4 regions of the Paraburkholderia largidicola genome follow, and region 3 is predicted to be linked to each of the others. Evidence: predicted binding sites of a transcription regulator. Region 3 holds the regulator's gene; each other region holds the start of a gene.
The links. The regulator FliA, encoded in region 3, starts transcription of late flagellar genes. The targets are predictions, from matches to a motif close to CTAAAGTTTNNNNNNNNNNNGCCGNTA.
Positions count from the first base shown of each region.

Region 1: motA (flagellar motor stator protein MotA) is a predicted target of FliA. The motif match lies at 1,291-1,317, and genes of this name have one in related genera.
Region 2: PPGU16_RS35995 (flagellin domain-containing protein) is a predicted target of FliA. The motif match lies at 1,634-1,660, and genes of this name have one in related genera.
Region 4: PPGU16_RS04460 (DUF4088 family protein) is a predicted target of FliA. The motif match lies at 1,745-1,771, and genes of this name have one in related genera.

Region 1 covers NZ_AP023175.1:1,850,220-1,854,409, reverse strand. The annotation lists gene PPGU16_RS25025 (Fic family protein) at 1-1,026, opposite strand, end outside; gene motA (flagellar motor stator protein MotA) at 1,560-2,429, shown strand; gene motB (flagellar motor protein MotB) at 2,453-3,436, shown strand; gene PPGU16_RS25010 (BPSL1445 family SYLF domain-containing lipoprotein) at 3,747-4,190, shown strand, end outside.
Region 2 covers NZ_AP023176.1:1,620,947-1,625,136, reverse strand. The annotation lists gene PPGU16_RS36005 (serine hydrolase) at 1-3, shown strand, start outside; gene PPGU16_RS36000 (MFS transporter) at 11-1,249, shown strand; gene PPGU16_RS35995 (flagellin domain-containing protein) at 1,743-2,561, shown strand; gene PPGU16_RS35990 (TlpA disulfide reductase family protein) at 2,647-3,459, opposite strand; gene PPGU16_RS35985 (nitroreductase family protein) at 3,592-4,188, opposite strand.
Region 3 covers NZ_AP023174.1:3,560,751-3,564,940, reverse strand. The annotation lists gene flhF (flagellar biosynthesis GTPase FlhF) at 1-968, shown strand, start outside; gene PPGU16_RS15900 (nucleotide-binding protein) at 961-1,830, shown strand; gene PPGU16_RS15895 (RNA polymerase sigma factor FliA) at 1,853-2,587, shown strand; gene PPGU16_RS15890 (flagella synthesis protein FlgN) at 3,525-3,971, opposite strand; gene flgM (flagellar biosynthesis anti-sigma factor FlgM) at 4,070-4,190, opposite strand, start outside.
Region 4 covers NZ_AP023174.1:995,094-999,283, reverse strand. The annotation lists gene PPGU16_RS04475 (AraC family transcriptional regulator) at 1-476, shown strand, start outside; gene PPGU16_RS04470 (AzlC family ABC transporter permease) at 610-1,377, shown strand; gene PPGU16_RS04465 (AzlD domain-containing protein) at 1,374-1,697, shown strand; gene PPGU16_RS04460 (DUF4088 family protein) at 1,929-2,696, shown strand; gene PPGU16_RS04455 (ATP-dependent helicase) at 2,751-4,190, opposite strand, start outside.

The sequences.
Region 1 (4,190 bases), on a different replicon from region 3:
GCAAAGTAACCCCATCTCCTCGAGTTCGATGAGTTCGCGCGATGCCGTGGCTCGCGAGGTGCCGCCGATGCTCTCGTACTTTTTGGTGCTCATGCCCCCGTCGAAGCCGTTTGGACCGGCATCGAGCAAAAGATTGACGACCTTGCGCTGCCGAGGCGTGAGTACTTTGTCCTGATGGTTCATCCAGAAAATCGCTTTAGCGAGCGTGGCGTCCACGACACCGGACGCTTCGTCGCAGGACACTCGCACCTGTTCCACGAACCACAGAACCCATTCGGTCACGTCCAGTTCGCCGTGCTGGGCGCGCTCAAGCTGCTCGTAATAGTCGCGGCGCTTGTCGAGCAAGCGCTGCGAGGTGCGAATCAGGCGGCTGATTTCACCGCTGTCGCGCGCCAGCACAAGGTCGATGAGCACCCGACCGATGCGGCCGTTCCCGTCCTCAAAGGGATGAATCGTCTCGAACCACAGGTGAGCAAGTGCTGCTTTGACCAGATTGTCGTGCTCGGTCGGTGCGTTGAACCAGTCCAAAAACTTCTGCATTTCGACAGGGACGTTCGCGGATGATGGGGCCTCGTAGTGGACCCTTTCGCGTCCGACGCTCCCGCTGACGATTTGCATCGGCTCAGCATGGTCTCGGTAGGCGCCGACAAGCACTTTGGTCATGCCGGAGTAGCCGGTCGGGAAGAGCGCCGCCTGCCAGGCACACAAGCGCTCGTGCGTGAGAAGCGCCTCCCTTTGCCGCACGGCGTCATCCATGATGTCGAGCAAGCCTTCGACGCTTCGGGGCGCGATGGGGCCATCCTGATTCCCGACACCCAGTCGCCGCGCCACGGACGAACGCACTGCGGTGAGATCGATGCGTTCGCCCTCGATCGCGGCCGTCGCGACTGCATCCTGGCTCCAGGCCTCGGCGGCAAGTTCGAGGCGTTGCTCGAAGCCGAGACCCGCCAACTTGCCTTCAACGACACCCTGAGATCTGCGCGCACGGGCCACCTCGCCGCCGACGCGGACAGCGTCGTAGTGCATGCCTCGCCACGTGGCGGCCTGCCAGATGAGAGATGAGGTTGATGACATGGTGGTGAGGAGCGTTGAGTCGATTACGGGCGCTAATCGCCTCGAATTGTGAGTCGAATACGAGTATAGCCGACCGTGAGTCGATTGCGCGCCCAATCGACTCAAAACATGAGTCGAAACTCACTCGCCGTGGGGACTCAACTGCCCGGCGCCGCTTCTCGGCAGCGTGATCGACAGCCTTGCCATTCATCCGCCGATTTTTATTTTCACGCCGCACTCAAGATTTGACCCATTTTGCCGACCGCGAACGATTATTTGTTTTAAATCACCGATCGGTAAAAACGATTCGAGTAAAAACGCCCGAAGCATCGATATAAATCAAATCGTCGAAAATATTTTCCCGATCGGGCTTTGCCCGCACTTCAGCGCAGCGTCGATCCAGCCGTTACCACCTTCACGGAATTAACAAAACGGTACGCAATTTCAGGCAGTAAAAGCTGCCGGTTCAGTTGCGTGCCGCACGTTTGCTCAATTTGGAGAGGTCCATGTTTGTCGCTATTGGTTGGGTGCTGGTTCTCGGCTCTGTGATCGGGAGCTTCGTGGGAGTGGGCGGCCATTTGCCCGCGCTCGTTCAGCCTTTCGAACTGCTGTGCATTTTCGGCGCGGCAATGGGCGCGTTCGTCGTCAGCAATCCCGTTTCGGTATTGAAGAAAACCATCAAGGCTTTGCCTGGATGTTTCAAGGGCGGCAGTTATTCGAAAGAGGTTTATCTCGAACTGATTGCACTGCTTTACGAGTTGCTTCAGAAAGCGCGTAAGGAAGGCATGATGGCGCTCGAAGCCGACGTGAATGCGCCCGAAGAAAGCGCGCTTTTCCAGAAGTATTCACACGTTTTGAAGGACCATCATCTGCTCGATTTCATCGTCGATTATCTGCGGATGATGGCGACGGGTAACGTCAACGTGCACGAAATGCAGGATCTGATGGACGAAGAACTGGCGACGCATCACGCCGAGTCGTCCGTGGCCGCGAACGCGATCCAGAAAATGGCCGACGGCCTGCCCGCGTTCGGCATCGTCGCAGCCGTGATGGGCGTCGTGCACACGATGGGCTCGGTCGGCGCGCCGCCTGCCGTGCTTGGCGAGATGATCGCGGGCGCGCTGGTCGGTACGTTCCTCGGCATTCTGCTCGCGTATGGCTTCATCGGTCCCGTCGCCGATCTGCTCAACGCAAAGGGCCGCGCGGAAGCGAAGCCGTATCAGTGCGTGAAGGCCGTGCTGCTCGCGTCGCTGTCCGGCTATGCGCCGCCCGTGGCCGTCGAATTCGGCCGCAAAGTGCTGTTCACCGCGGACCGTCCGAGCTTCCAGGAGCTCGACGACGCCGTGCGCGCCACCAAGATGCCGAAGTCGGCCTGACGCACGCTCAAAGGGAGACTGTCATGGCCGAAAGACGACCTCGCGGCGAAGAGAGCGAGAAGACAGCCGCGCCCGTCATCGTGCGCCGCTCGAAGAAGGGCGACGATCACGGCGGGCACCACGGCGGCGCATGGAAAATCGCCTACGCGGACTTCGTGACCGCGATGATGGCGTTCTTCCTGCTGATGTGGCTGCTCGGCTCGACGTCGAAGTACGACAAGCAGGGTATCGAGGATTACTTCAACACGCCGCTGTCCAGCCTGCTCGGCGGCAACGAAGGGACGGCGGCTGCGCGTCCGAACGTGATCCAGGGCGGCGGCCGCGACATGTCCGACACGCGCCCCGGCGACGGCAAGAAGGCGCAGCAGGAGCCCGCCAAACCGACGCTCACGCAGGCGACGATGGCGCCCAACGACACCGCGCGTCTCGAACAGCTGAAGGCGAAGCTGTCGGCATTGATCGAGCAGACGCCCGCGCTGAAGGCGTTCAAGGATCAGATCCGCATCTCGATCACGAACGAGGGCTTGCGCATCGAGATCGTCGATTCGCTGAAGCGCCCGATGTTCGCGACGGGCAGCGCCAAACTGCAGAGCTACGCGGTGGAGATTCTCACGCAGATCGGCGCGTCGCTGAACGACGTCGATAACCGCATTTCGATTGCGGGCCACACGGACGCCGTCACCTACGCGAACGGCCCGGCAGGTTATTCGAACTGGGAGCTGTCGTCGGAACGCGCGAACGCGGCGCGGCGCGCGCTGGTCGCGGGCGGCATGCGCGAAGACAAATTGCTGCAGGTGCGCGGTCTCGCCGACGTGCTGCCGCTCAATGCGAACGTCGCCGACGAGCCGACCAACCGACGCATCAGCGTGCTCGTGCTGAACAAGGCCGCCGAGCAGGCGTTCTTCCGCGACGGCGGACGCACGTCGATCGATGAAGCACTGCCTGCGAGCGAGGCGATCCCCGGCGTGGTGTCGAAACTGAAGGTAAGCACGCGCAGCGCGTATTGATTTGCGTTGCAGTGTGTTCGGCCGCGCGCTTCGAAAGGAGCGCGCGGCTTTTTTTGCTTCGCTTCAGCGCGAGTTCACTGAACGAGTTGAACGCGCAATGTAACGGTCATACGCACTGTTTCTCCCAGCGACACATTCGCGTCGTCAAATGCATCCAGTCTTGCGCTCAGGCAAGGCAATTTCAGCGCCGTACTTCACAACCGCAACACGTTTCTGATATTGGTAGAGGGAGCGTAGCTGTTGCGCTTGCGCGAGATCACGCGTGCAAACGTGCATTTCCCTTCCAATGCTTCATTGACGGAGAACGACAATGCAAAGAAGACACTTCGTGACAGCAAGTGCTGCTGCACTCGCATACGGCAGTCTGCTGTTGTCGGGCTGCAGCACGACGACGAGCAGCGGCGAATCGGCCGCGACCGACATGTCCAAGCGGCAGTCGATCGACTCCAACGTCGACGGCGCGCTTTCGAAGCTCTACACGACCGTACAGGGCTCGCGTGAACTGGTCGGCAAGGCTCGAGGCGTCCTTGTGTTCCCATCCGTGCTGCAGGTGGGCTTCGTGGTGGGCGGGCAGTATGGCGAAGGCGCGCTGCGCGTCGGCGGCAGCACGGCGGGCTACTACAGCACGATCTCCGGCTCGTTCGGCCTGCAGGCGGGCGCACAGTCGAAGGCGATCATCTTCCTCTTCATGACGCAAGACGCGCTCGACAAGTTCCGCAACGCCAAGGGCTGGTCGGCGGGCGCCGATGCGTCG
Region 2 (4,190 bases), on a different replicon from region 3:
TGACGGGTCTATGGACGAGGATCCTGCTTCCCGGGAACAGCCAGCGTCCGGCCGGTCCCGCGTCAGCACGCTTCGGCAGATACCCGGCAGCGTCTGGGTGTTGGGCTGCGTGAGCCTGTTGATGGACATCTCATCGGAGATCATCCACAGCCTGCTGCCGATGTTCATGCTGGCGAGCCTCGGCGCGAGCGCGACGACGATCGGATTGATCGAGGGCATTGCCGAGGCGACGGCGCCCATCGTCAAGGTCTTCTCCGGCGCGCTCAGCGATTACCTCGGCAATCGCAAGTGGCTCGCCGTCGCGGGCTACGGGCTGGGCGCGCTGAGCAAACCGTTGTTCGCGATTGCGCCGACCCTCGGCCTCGTCGTGACGGCGCGCGTCATAGACCGGATCGGCAAAGGCATTCGCGGCGCACCACGCGATGCGCTCGTCGCCGATGTCACGCCGCCGGACCTGCGCGGCGCCGCGTTCGGATTGCGGCAGTCGCTCGATACGGTGGGCGCGTTTCTCGGGCCCTTGCTCGCGGCCGCGATCATGCTGGTCTGGGCGAATGACTTCCGGCTGGCGTTCTGGCTCGCCGTCATTCCGGCAGTGCTGGCCGTTGCGTTGCTGACGGTCGGCATCAAAGAACCCGCGCGCGAGGCGGGCGCGAAGCGCGTCAATCCGATCCGGCGCGACAGCATTCGTCAACTCGATAACACCTTCTGGTGGATCGTCACCGTCGGCGCCGCGTTCGCACTCGCGCGCTTCAGCGAGGCGTTTCTCGTATTGCGCGCGCTGGCCAGCGGTGTGCCCGTTGCGCTGGTGCCGCTCGTGATGGTCGCGATGAACATCGTGTATTCGCTATCGGCTTATCCGCTCGGCAAGCTTGCCGACTCGATGAGCCATGTCAGGTTGCTGGTCGTCGGGCTCGTGATACTGGGCGTGTCCGATATCGTGCTTGCGCACGCGCTGCACTGGGGCATTCTGCTCGCGGGCATCGTGCTGTGGGGCCTGCATATGGGCATGACGCAAGGGCTGCTCGCGACGATGGTGTCGCACAGCGCGCCTGCGCATTTGCGCGGCACGGCGTTCGGTCTGTTCAATCTCGCGAGCGGACTGGTGACGCTGATCTCGAGCGTGATCGCGGGCGCGTTGTGGGACACGATAGGCGCGGCTGCGACCTTCCATGCGGGCGCGGCATTCTGCGTGGTCACGATCGTGCTGCTGCTGGCAAGTCCCGCGCGACGCGTCGGGCCGCGCGGTTAACCGGCGCGGGCGAGCGAGGCTTACATTGCCTCGCTGTGAAATAACTTTGCTAACCCCGCGCGGCATGCAACAGGTTGTCTGCCTGAAAGATTTGCGGATAGATTGGCAACCGGATTGTCAGTCAAAGTTATTACCGCGTTAGCGATAAACGAGGTTTTATCGATTCATGCTTTCATGATGCTATAAAGCTTGCATAATTATTCGTAACAATAAAATCAAAGATGTTCTCTTTGTAATGCCTGTGAATGAAAATGGAAGAAGTAAGGCTTGGGTTAATAAATAGATATATGTATCAGTATGTTGCAGCGTTTTTGCTTGGCATAAATGGGTGGCGTCAACGTTGTAATCTCACATCGTTTTCGAGCGAGTATTACCGCGAGAAACCTAAAGCAATATTTGGAGGCGTCGTAAACCCCATCGAGTAGTGGCGCAAAGCAATGAATAAAACGCGCTGCCGCTCATGTCGATCTTTCCAGAACCGAAAGGGGTTGAAATGCTGAACATCAATACGAACATCATGTCGCTGACGGCGCAGAACAATCTGTCGGGTTCGCAAAATGCGCTCTCGCAGGCGATCAACCGTCTGTCGTCGGGCAAGCGCATCAACACGGCCGCTGACGACGCGGCGGGCCTCGCGATCGCAACCTCGCAGACGGCTTCGATCAATGCGTTGACGCAGGGCGCTGCAAACGCGAACAACGGCATTTCGATGGTGCAGACCACGAACGGCGCGCTGCAATCGATCGTCGACAACCTGCAACGCATCCGTCAGCTGGCAGTGGAAGCAGGCGACGGTTCGCTCGACTCGAACGCGCTCGCCAACCTGCAGGCCGAAGTGTCGACGCGTCTGACGGAAATCACGCGCGTTGCGCAACAGACTACGTTCAACGGTCAGGCAGTGCTGAACGGTGTCGGCTCGGTCAACTTCCAGATCGGCGCGTTCAATGGCCAGCAGATCACCGCGAACTTCGGCACGCAGAGCTGGGACTCGAACTCGCTCGGCATCAGCGGTTTGAGCGTGGCGACGGCTTCGGGTGCACAAGCCGCCATGAGCTCGATCGATAACGTGCTGACGAGCGTGAACACGTTCCAGGCCACGCTCGGCGCCACGCAGAACACGTTCCAGGCCGCCATTTCGACGACACAAACGGAAGCGACCAATATGAGCGCCGCCGAATCGCAGATCACCGACGCGGACTTCGCGACGGAAACGGCCAATCTGTCGAAGGCTCAGGTGTTGCAGCAAGCGGGCATCTCGGTGCTCGCGCAAGCGAACTCGATGCCGCAGCAGGTGCTGAAGCTTCTGCAGTAACGGGAACGGCATTGTGCATCCTGTGTCGGGCGAGCGGGATGCACGGTGTTGCCTGATGGGATCATCTTTAAGTTCGCCAATGCGCTTAAGGTCTCGACGATTCGAGCGACGGGTAAAGGCGCGCAAGCATTGCATCGAACGTTGCTTCCGATACGCGCCCCAAGTGCTTTTCCAGCAATCGCCCGTTGGCGTCGTAAAAGAGCGTGGTCGGATAAGCGGTGACATTCACGCTTTTCGCGAGCGCCAGTTGCGGATCGAAATAGGCGTTGTCGATGTGCAACTTGAGGTCTGCCAGAAATGTCTGGACCGTGTGGCGGTCTTCGCCCTGATTCACGAAAACCAGATCGAGTTCGGGATGTCTTGCCTGCTCGCTGGCCAGCACGGGCATTTCCCCTCGACAGGGTCCGCACCATGTCGCCCACAGATTGACGACAAGTGGTTTGCCGTTATTGCGCGCAAGTGGTTGCGGCATGCCGGCTTCGTCGGATAGCGATATCGCAGGCACGTGCGAGGGCTGATCGGATCGTTCGGCGACTTCGCCAGCGATGCCCCACGCGATCAGCCCCGATATCGCTGCGATGGCGAGCGGGCGTCGTATTGCCGATCGTCGTATCGCGGCAATGCCCGCGACGGCAATGCCCGCCACGATGCCCGGTATCACTGCGAATCCCGCGTCCCGGATATCGAGCATTGGCAGGAAGTTGCCGCGATAGCTCGGCAGATATTGAAGGACGAACGCCACCCGCGCGACGACCAGGCCAATGACTAACGCCGTCAAGAGGGCACGCTCGACTTCCGATCGCTTCTCGCCAGCGAACCTGCTGACGAATAACGCTACGGCAATGCCGATGAACAGTGCAAGAGGGCCGGCGGGAAGCGCCAGGGGACCGATATTCATTCGTTTGTTCCAGGTGCGTCATTGCGTGTCTAATGACCCGCAATATAGCGCCTGGCGTGCAAGTTGATGAATACCCTTAAGGCTCAGGAATATGCTCGTTCGTCTCGTTTCGGGCCGCTCGTGCTCTCGCGATCAGAATGCGAACTGTCCTTCCGCGGCGAACGTGGAGAGGGGATTGCGCGGACTTGGCGTTTCGCGCTTCTGCAATCCTTCCGGCAACGACGACTTGTCACCGGCACGGCCGATCGCGATCGCCGCTTCGACGGCATAGTCGTCGGGAACGGCCAGTTCCTCTCGGATGCGCTCGCGTTCGATCCCGGCAAGGCCATGAGCCTTCCAGCCGGACAGGCTCGCCTGCAGCGCGAAATAACCCCATGCGGCACCCGTATCGAACGAATGCGACGCTAGCGCGACTGCTTCGGTTGCGCCCGGCGGCGTGAATGACCGCTTCGACAGTACGATCAGGATAGCGGCGGCGTGTTGCGCCCAGCCTCGGTTGAACTCATTGAGAAAACTGAGAAAGCGGGTCCAGTGCTCTGTATCGCGTCGCGCATAGACGAAGCGCCATGGCTGCGAGTTATACGAAGAAGGCGCCCAGCGTGCTGCCTCGAGGAAAGTCAGCAGCGAGGAGTCCGGAATCGTGTCCTGCGCGAAGGCGCGAGGCGACCAGCGTTCCAGAAATTGCCTGTCGATGGGATGCTCGGCCGTACGTGAATTCGATGAAGTCATGA
Region 3 (4,190 bases):
CCGTGATGCAGGAGCTCACTTCCATGCGCGGCATGATGGAAGAGCAGTTCGCGGGCCTCGTGTGGGCCGATCGCCAGCGCCGCAGCCCGACGCATGCAGCGTTGACGCGACATCTGTTCGCCGCCGGCTTCTCGGCGCAGCTGGTGAAGATGGTGATCGACAACCTGCCCGAAGTCGAAGGGATGGACGAGGGCATGGAGTGGGTCAGGACGGTGCTCGAATCGAATGTGCCCGTGATGGAAAACGAAGACGCGCTGATGGAGCGCGGCGGCGTGTTCGCGCTGATGGGCCCGACGGGCGTCGGCAAGACCACGACCACGGCCAAGCTCGCCGCGCGCTGCGTGATGCGCTTCGGCGCCAGCAAGGTCGCGCTGCTCACCACCGACAGCTACCGGATCGGCGGTCACGAGCAACTGCGCATCTTCGGCAAGATTCTGGGCGTGTCGGTGCATGCCGTGAAGGACAGCGCCGACCTGCAACTGGCGCTCTCGGAACTGCGCAACAAACATATCGTGCTGATCGACACGATCGGCATGAGCCAGCGCGACCGTCTGGTTTCGGATCAGATCGCGATGCTGTGCCGCGCCGGTCAGCCTGTGCAGCGCCTGCTGCTGCTGAACGCGACGAGCCACGGCGACACGCTGAACGAAGTCGTGCAGGCCTATCAGAACGCGCCGGACCAGCAGCCGCTCGCCGGCTGCATCCTGACCAAGCTCGACGAAGCGACCAACCTGGGCAGCGTGCTCGATACGGTGATCCGCTACAAGCTGCCCGTGCACTACGTGTCGACGGGACAGAAGGTGCCGGAGAACCTGTACGTCGCGACGAAGAAATTCCTCATCAAGAGCGCCTTCTGCATTCCGCGCGAGAACTCGCCTTTCGTCCCGCAGGACGAGGACGTGCCGGCGCTGCTGTCGGCCCTGTCGGCCCGTTCGACCGCCGATCTGCACGAGGTTCGCTTTGGATAAATTCGTGCTGGACCAGGCTGAAGGACTGCGGCGTTTGCTTGCGCGCTCCGGCTCGCGGGTCATAGCGGTCGCAGGTGGCTCGCACGGCGTAGGCGTGACGACGACGGTGGTGAACCTCGCCGCGGCGCTCGCCGAGCAAGGCAAGGATGTGCTCGTCATCGACGAAAGTCTTGGCGAGCGTTCGGTGAGCGCCATGCTGGGCGGCGTGCGCAACGTGGGCAATGTCGCTGCCGTGATGCGCGGCGAGATGACGCTCGACGAAGCGGCCGGACGGCATTCGCTGGGCTTCGCGGTGCTCAATGCGTCGCGCGGCAATCGCGACAGCTGCACGCGCGAGCAGATGAGCGTGGTGCTGAGCGGACCGGCAGATGTGGTGCTGATCGATGCGCAGGTGGACCGAGAAGGCTCGCTGTCGGCGCTCGCGATGCAGTCGCACGACGTGATGGTGGTGACGCGCGTTGCGGCGCAGGCGATCACCGATGCGTATGCGTGCATGAAGCGCCTGCACTTCGCGCATGCGATCGCGCAGTTCCGCGTGCTCGTGAATCACGTGCAGAGCGTGGCCGATGCGCATACCGCGTTTGAGAACCTGGCGGGCGTGGCGGGGCGTTATCTCGCTGTGTCGCTTGAAGATGCCGGCTGCGTTGCAGCCGATCCTTTGATGGCGCGAGCCATGGAGTTGTCGCGTTGTGTCGTCGATGCTTTCCCATCGGCACCTGCTGCGCGTGATTTCCGTCATATCGCAGCCGAACTGCAGTACTGGCCGATGCGGCCAGCGATTTCGTCACGGACGCATGGCGTGCCGCCGACGACCGTAACAGCGGCGCAATTCGCCGATCAACCGTCAGCGCAGCACGCGTGAAGGCAAGGACAAGGGGAGCACGATGTACAACGCTCAAGGAAAAATTTCGCAAGCCGAGGTTCTGACGAAGTACGCACCGCTGGTGCGCCGTCTCGGTTTGCAGCTCGTGGCGAAGATGCCGGCAAGCGTCGATCTCGACGATCTGATTCAGGCGGGCATGATTGGTCTGCTGGACGCGGCGAGCCGCTACAAGGAAGACCAGGGCGCGCAGTTCGAGACGTACGCGAGCCAGCGGATTCGCGGCGCGATGCTCGACGAGCTGCGCAGTAACGACTGGTTGCCGCGGAGCTTGCGGCGGACGTCGCGCGAGGTCGAATCGGCCGTGCATCAGGTTGAGCAGTCGCTCGGGCGCTCGGCGAGCGAGACGGAGATTGCTGAGCATCTGAAGATGCCGCTCGATGAGTATCAGTCGATGTTGCAGGATCTGCACGGCAGTCAGTTGATCTATTACGAAGACTTCGATCGATCGGCCGATGATGAGCCGTTTCTGGATCGGTACTGCGTTGATCATTCTGATCCGTTGTCGGCATTGCTGGATGAGTCGCTGCGCGGGGCTTTGGTTGAGGCGATTGACCGGTTGCCCGAGCGGGAGAAGCTTTTGATGTCTCTCTATTACGAGCGTGGGCTGAATTTGCGGGAGATCGGCGCGGTGATGGAGGTCAGCGAGTCGCGGGTTTGTCAGTTGCATTCGCAGGCCGTTGCACGGCTTAGGACTCGCTTGCGCGAGCAGGCATGGGCTTCTGCCGAAACTAGCTAATGCGCTTTTGATTTTTGCCCTGCGGGCTGCTGGTTTTTTTGCTTCCTCTTTTTCTTCTTCGAGAGCCGATCTTTTATAGGTCGGCTTTTGTTTTTTGGGTTGTCTGCGGCGCTGGGTGGTTTTTTTGGCCTTTTCGCTGGCATCCACGATTTGTTAGCGTGCTTCAAGCGTCGCCCCTGTGCGGGGCGGCACCTACTTTTCTTTGCCGCCGCAAAGAAAAGTAGGCAAAAGAAAGCGGCTCACACCGCCAGTTCTTGTATTTGCCTGAGGGCCTCCACAGGTTCTTACACTTCACACGACAACCACGTGATCCACGTTCGTTGCCAGCGCTCTTGCAGTGCGCCTCACCCGCTTCACGCTCCCGCAATACAGCACGCCGTGCCAGATAGTCCACGGCCGCCCAGGTGGCAAACTGTGTGTAGGTTGTCGCGTCATATAGCTTGGCGCTCTTACATGGTGGAGCGTGTGCGCTTTCGGTCCGAAGTGAGGCGTGTGGAGTACTACGGCCTACACACAGTTTGCCACCTGGGCGGCGCATACCGTACGCTGCCGCTGGCCCGACTACGGATGTTTGAAGCGGGTGAGGCGCTTATTCGAAGCGTTGGCAACGAGCACTGACTGGGGCACTGCCGTGTGAGGGATGGGGACGTTGGGGGCCCGTGAATAGGAACACGGGCTGGCGGTGTGAGCCGCTTTCTTTTGCCTACTTTTCTTTGCGGCGGCAAAGAAAAGTAGGTGCCGCCCCGCACAGGGGCAACGCTTGCGAACCAGAAGCAAATCGCGGATGCCAGCGCAAACGCACAGCAAACCACCCAGCGTCGCAGACAAGCAAAAACCAAAACCAAAAACCAAAAAGCCGATACTCTCAACGAGCACCGGCCAAGTAAAAACCAAAAAAAACGGGGATAAAGAAGGGGGAGAACCCCTTCAAAAAAACTCACATTCCAAACGCTGGAACCCGCCCATCGGGCCCATACAACGCGCCTCGCTCGGGCCCAACAGCCACGTTCAGAGCGGCGAGCGCCCGCCGGTTGTACTCCATGCGAGTACGAATCAAAGCACCATTGGTCGTATTGAACCGCCGAGCCCGCTCAACAGCCTTCTGCAACAAAGACCACTGCGTCGCCAGACGAGAATCAGCAGCAACAGCCAGCTCCATCCCCTTCCATCCCGCCGGATACCCCAACTCAGCGAGTTGCGAATCTCGCGCCTTCTCCAGCGTGGAGAGCCGCTCCACCAGCTCCATCTTCTTTTCGACGATGGGCGGCAGCGTGTCGATGGGATGCACCGTGGTCAGCGCCCTCTCCTCGGCAGCGAGGACAGAAGCAAACAGCTCCACAGCGGAATATTCGTCGATGACGGTGGCAAGCAGGGCGTCTTTCATCACAAAGCAACTCGCTAGGCACCGGCTCGCGCAACACGCAAACCGGATTTGTCACAAATACCGCCCGGCACACGCCGCACCGTCCATCGGTGCGTCCATCAGTTGCCGGACGACTGGCTCTTCTTCTGCAACAGGTCGCGCGCCGTCGCCAGCACGCCATCGGCGATCTTGCCGGAGTCGATCGTCAACGTACCGTTTTTGATCGCCTGCTTGATCGAC
Region 4 (4,190 bases), 1.2 Mb from region 3:
ACGTGATCCGCGATCCCGATCTCGCCGTGCGGCTGTCGCGTGCGCATCAGTTGCTGGAGGCGAACGGCGATCCGCTCGTCGCGGAAACGGCGATGCTCGACGCGCTGTCGACGCTGCTCGTGCGTTACGGCCGCACGCGGCCCGACACGCCGCAACTCGCCGCCGACGACGCGCGCGTCGTCACGATGAAAGAGCAACTGGCGGGCGACCTGGCCGCGCCGCTCAAGCTCGCGAATCTCGCCGATGCCGTCGGCCTGTCGCAGTTTCACGCCGCGCGGCTCTTCACCCGCGCGACGGGACTGCCGCCGCACGCGTGGCGCAATCAGGTCCGCCTGCAGCGCTCGCTCGCGCCGTTGCGCGCGGGCGTATCGGTGGCCGATGTGGCGGCGGCAGGCGGCTTCACCGATCAAAGCCACTTCACGCGGCATTTCCGGCGCATGTTCGGCGTGCCGCCGGGGCGCTGGCAGTCGTCCTGAACGGACCGCGCGCGCAAGCTCACTCCGCACGCGGCACCGGGCAGCTAGGCACTGAGACCGCACCGCAGCAAATCCCTCACATCGACACGCCCAAGCGCAAGAACGTACAAGCCGCCGCTCCCCTCGCCCGGCTATGCTCGGCCCTAACGAGGAGGAAAGATTGACTCACCCTGCACAACCCGCTCACCGTCTCAAGGAATTCACAGCCGGCGCGCGCGACACGCTGCCGATGATCATCGGCGCGTTACCGTTCGGCGTGATCTACGGCACGCTCGTCGCATCTGGTCCGATGCACCTCTGGCACGGCCAGCTGATGTCGCTGATCGTGTTCGCCGGATCGGCCCAATTCCTCGCACTCGGCCTGATCGCGGGCCACGCGAGCTGCGCCGTCATCTGGGCGACGACGCTCGTCGTCAATGCGCGTCACGTGCTCTACAGCGCGACGCTTGCGCCGTACGTGTCGCATCTGCCGTCGCGCTGGCGCTGGGCGCTCGGCGGCCTGCTCACCGACGAAGTCTTCGCCGTCGCGTGGGCGCACTACCGGCTGCATCCGCCGGGCTCGGTCGGCCCTTACTACTTCCTCGGCTCCGGCCTATCGATGTATATCAACTGGCAGATCTGCACGCTGATCGGCCTGCTGTTCGGCGCGGCCTTCCCCGGCCTGCAATCGCTCGGGCTCGACTTCGCGATGGCCGCGACATTCATCGCGATCGTCGTGCCGCAGCTCGTCGCCGTGCGCTATCTCGCTGCGGCGGCCACGGCCGGCGCGCTGGCGTTCTTCTGGCAAGACTGGCCGTACAAGCTCGGCCTGCTGGGCGCTGTGTTCGTCGGCGTGGCGGTCGGCGTGCTGCTGTCCCTGCCGGCGTTCCAGCGCACCCGCGCGGCGGAGGCATCGCGATGAACTACGTGCTTCTGATACTCGGCATGGCCGTCATCACGTGGCTGATCCGCGCCGCCGTGTTCGTGCTCGGCGACCGCATCGTGTTTCCGCCGCTCGTGCGCACCGCGCTCGGCTTCGTGCCCGTCACCGTGCTGACGGCCATCATCGTGCCGATGACCGTGTCGCCGCACGGCACGGACGCCGAACTCACGTGGCGCAACCCGCAACTGGTCGGCGCGCTGGCCGCCGTTGCCGTCAGCGCCCTCACGCGCCGGCCGCTGCTCACCATCGCGGTCGGCCTCGCCGTGTTCTTCCTCTGGCAAGGCGTCGTACTGAAGTAACGCCGGACCACGCCCTCGCGCGCCGTTCGACGGGACGGCGCGCCGCCCTCAAGTTCCCTTTCAATCCGCCGATAAACACTCGTGGTCCGTGAACCCGGCAGCGTCTATCGACGGCAAGCCGGCAAGCCGGACAGAACCGCGCCGGATATCGGTGCCGCCAACGCACGGGGGCGCACGGCACGAGGCGAAACCCTCGACGGTGTTCGCGCGGTCGACGAAACGGGATAAGACATGGGTCAGATTACCCTTAACATCAAGGACGAAACGCTCGCATCCTTGCGAAAGGACTTCGAGGCGTTCGTGCGGGTTTCAGTGAAGCTGGACCCGCAGTTCGCGACGCCGTCGTTCGAGGATTTTTTGCGCGCGAAGCTCCTCGACAACATGGTGCCGCTGACGGAGCACGCCGTGCAGCGGATGCTGCAAGGCGGCCAGTACGCATGGGCGAAACGCACGCTGGACAAGGAGTTTCCGGACGTCGTCGCGATTCTGATGAAGCAGGCGAACGAGTTCGGTTTCGGCTTCGCCGCGCGCTCGGAATGGACGCCGGAAGAACTCGCGAAGCAGAGCCGCGAGTGGGCCGCCGCGATCGTCAAGGAAGCGGAAGGCGCGCCTTCGCTGGTGGACCCGCTCGCCGCGCAGATCAAGTCGGCGGCACAGGATATCCAGGCGCTCGAGGAAGTGATGCAGACGCCCGCGTGGCGCCTGGCGGAATCGCTGCGTCAGCGGGTGTATGAAGCGAAGGTCGCATGCGAAACCAGCGTGGGCAGCGCCGCCCGTGAAAAACTCGGCGAATTGCGCGGTCTGTTGCGTCTGGGCATTTCGCACGGCTCGTTCCAGAAGCAGGAAGCGCAGCAGATCATGGAATATCTGCGACTGCTGAAGCCGGAAATTTTCGTTGAAGAGCCGTACGACGTGTTCACGCGACTCGCCGCCTGGTTGCGCAACTTCTTCATGCCGCCGCCGCGCCCGCAGCAGCAGCAACAGCGGCAGTCGCGCTAGGCCTCGTTTCGCGACACAGGGCGTCGAACGGGACGCCATCAGATCGCGGCAAGCTCAGTCCCACATTTTTCTGAGCTTCGCCGCGATTTCTATTTTGGCTTGCGCGGCCGCGGCCAGCCCCGCTCGCGTCGGCGCCGACACGACGGGCGCGGGCGGCCACGCATGCGAATCGAACATCGGCAGCAGATGCGCCGGAATGAAGCGCGTGCGCGACGCCCAAACATGCCGGTCGGCGAGATGCGTCTGGTTGTGCACGTAGAAGCGCTGCGGCATGACGATATGCAGTTCCTCTTTCGCGCGCGTCATCGCGACATAGAGCAGACGCCGCTCCTCGTCGATTTCCTCTTCACTGCCCGTGCCGAGATCGGACGGAATGCAGCCGTCGACGCCATTGAGTACGAACACGTTGCGCCACTCCTGCCCTTTCGCCGAATGGATCGTCGACAGGATCAGATAGTCTTCGTCGATCAGCGGAACGCCGGATTCGTCACTGGTGGCGTCGGGCGGATCGAGCGTCAGTTCCGTCAGGAAGCGCTCGCGCGACGCGTACGTGCCCGCGATGCTTTCCATCTGCGCGAGATCGGCCTGGCGAATCGACGCGTCCTCGTGATTGCGCTCGAGATGCGGCTCGTACCAGCGGCGCACCATTTCGAACTCGGCGGGCCACGGCGTCTGCCGACCGCATGCCGACGCCATCATCGCGACGAACGGATGCCAGTCTTCGAGCGCGCGCGCCGGCGGCGTGAACGCGGCGAGCGCATTCGCCGTGCAGCCCGACACACCATGCGCGGCATCGGGCGCGCCGCCTGACTGCAGCGCATCGGCCCGCGCGGCGATATCGTCGAGCACACGCGCAGCCGTTGCCGGCCCGACGCCCGGCAGCAACTGCACGACGCGAAAACCCGCGACGCGATCGCGCGGATTCTCCGCCCAGCGCAGCACGGCCAGCACGTCCTTCACATGAACGGAGTCGAGAAACTTCAGGCCGCCGAACTTCACGAACGGAATGTTGCGCCGCGTCAGTTCGATTTCGAGCGCGGCGCTGTGATGCGCGGCGCGAAACAGCACGGCCTGCGCCTTCAGTTTCATGCCCGCCTCGCGCGCGGCGAGCACCTGCTCGACGATGTAGCGCGCCTGATCGGCGTCGTCGGCGACGGTGACGAGATGCGGGCGTTGCGCCGACGCCTTGTCGGTCCACAGATTCTTCGTGTAACGCTCGGACGCAAGGCCGATCACCGCGTTGGATGCTTCGAGAATCGGCTGTGTCGAGCGGTAGTTGTGCTCCAGCGTGACCTGCTTCGCGGGCGGATCGAAATGCGCGGGGAAATCGAGAATGTTGCGCACGGTCGCGCCGCGAAACGAATAGATCGACTGCGCGTCGTCGCCGACCACCGTCAGGCCGTGTCCGTCGGGTTTCAGCGCGAGCAGGATCGACGCCTGCAGACGGTTGGTGTCCTGGTACTCGTCGACGAGCACATGATCGAAACGGCCGGA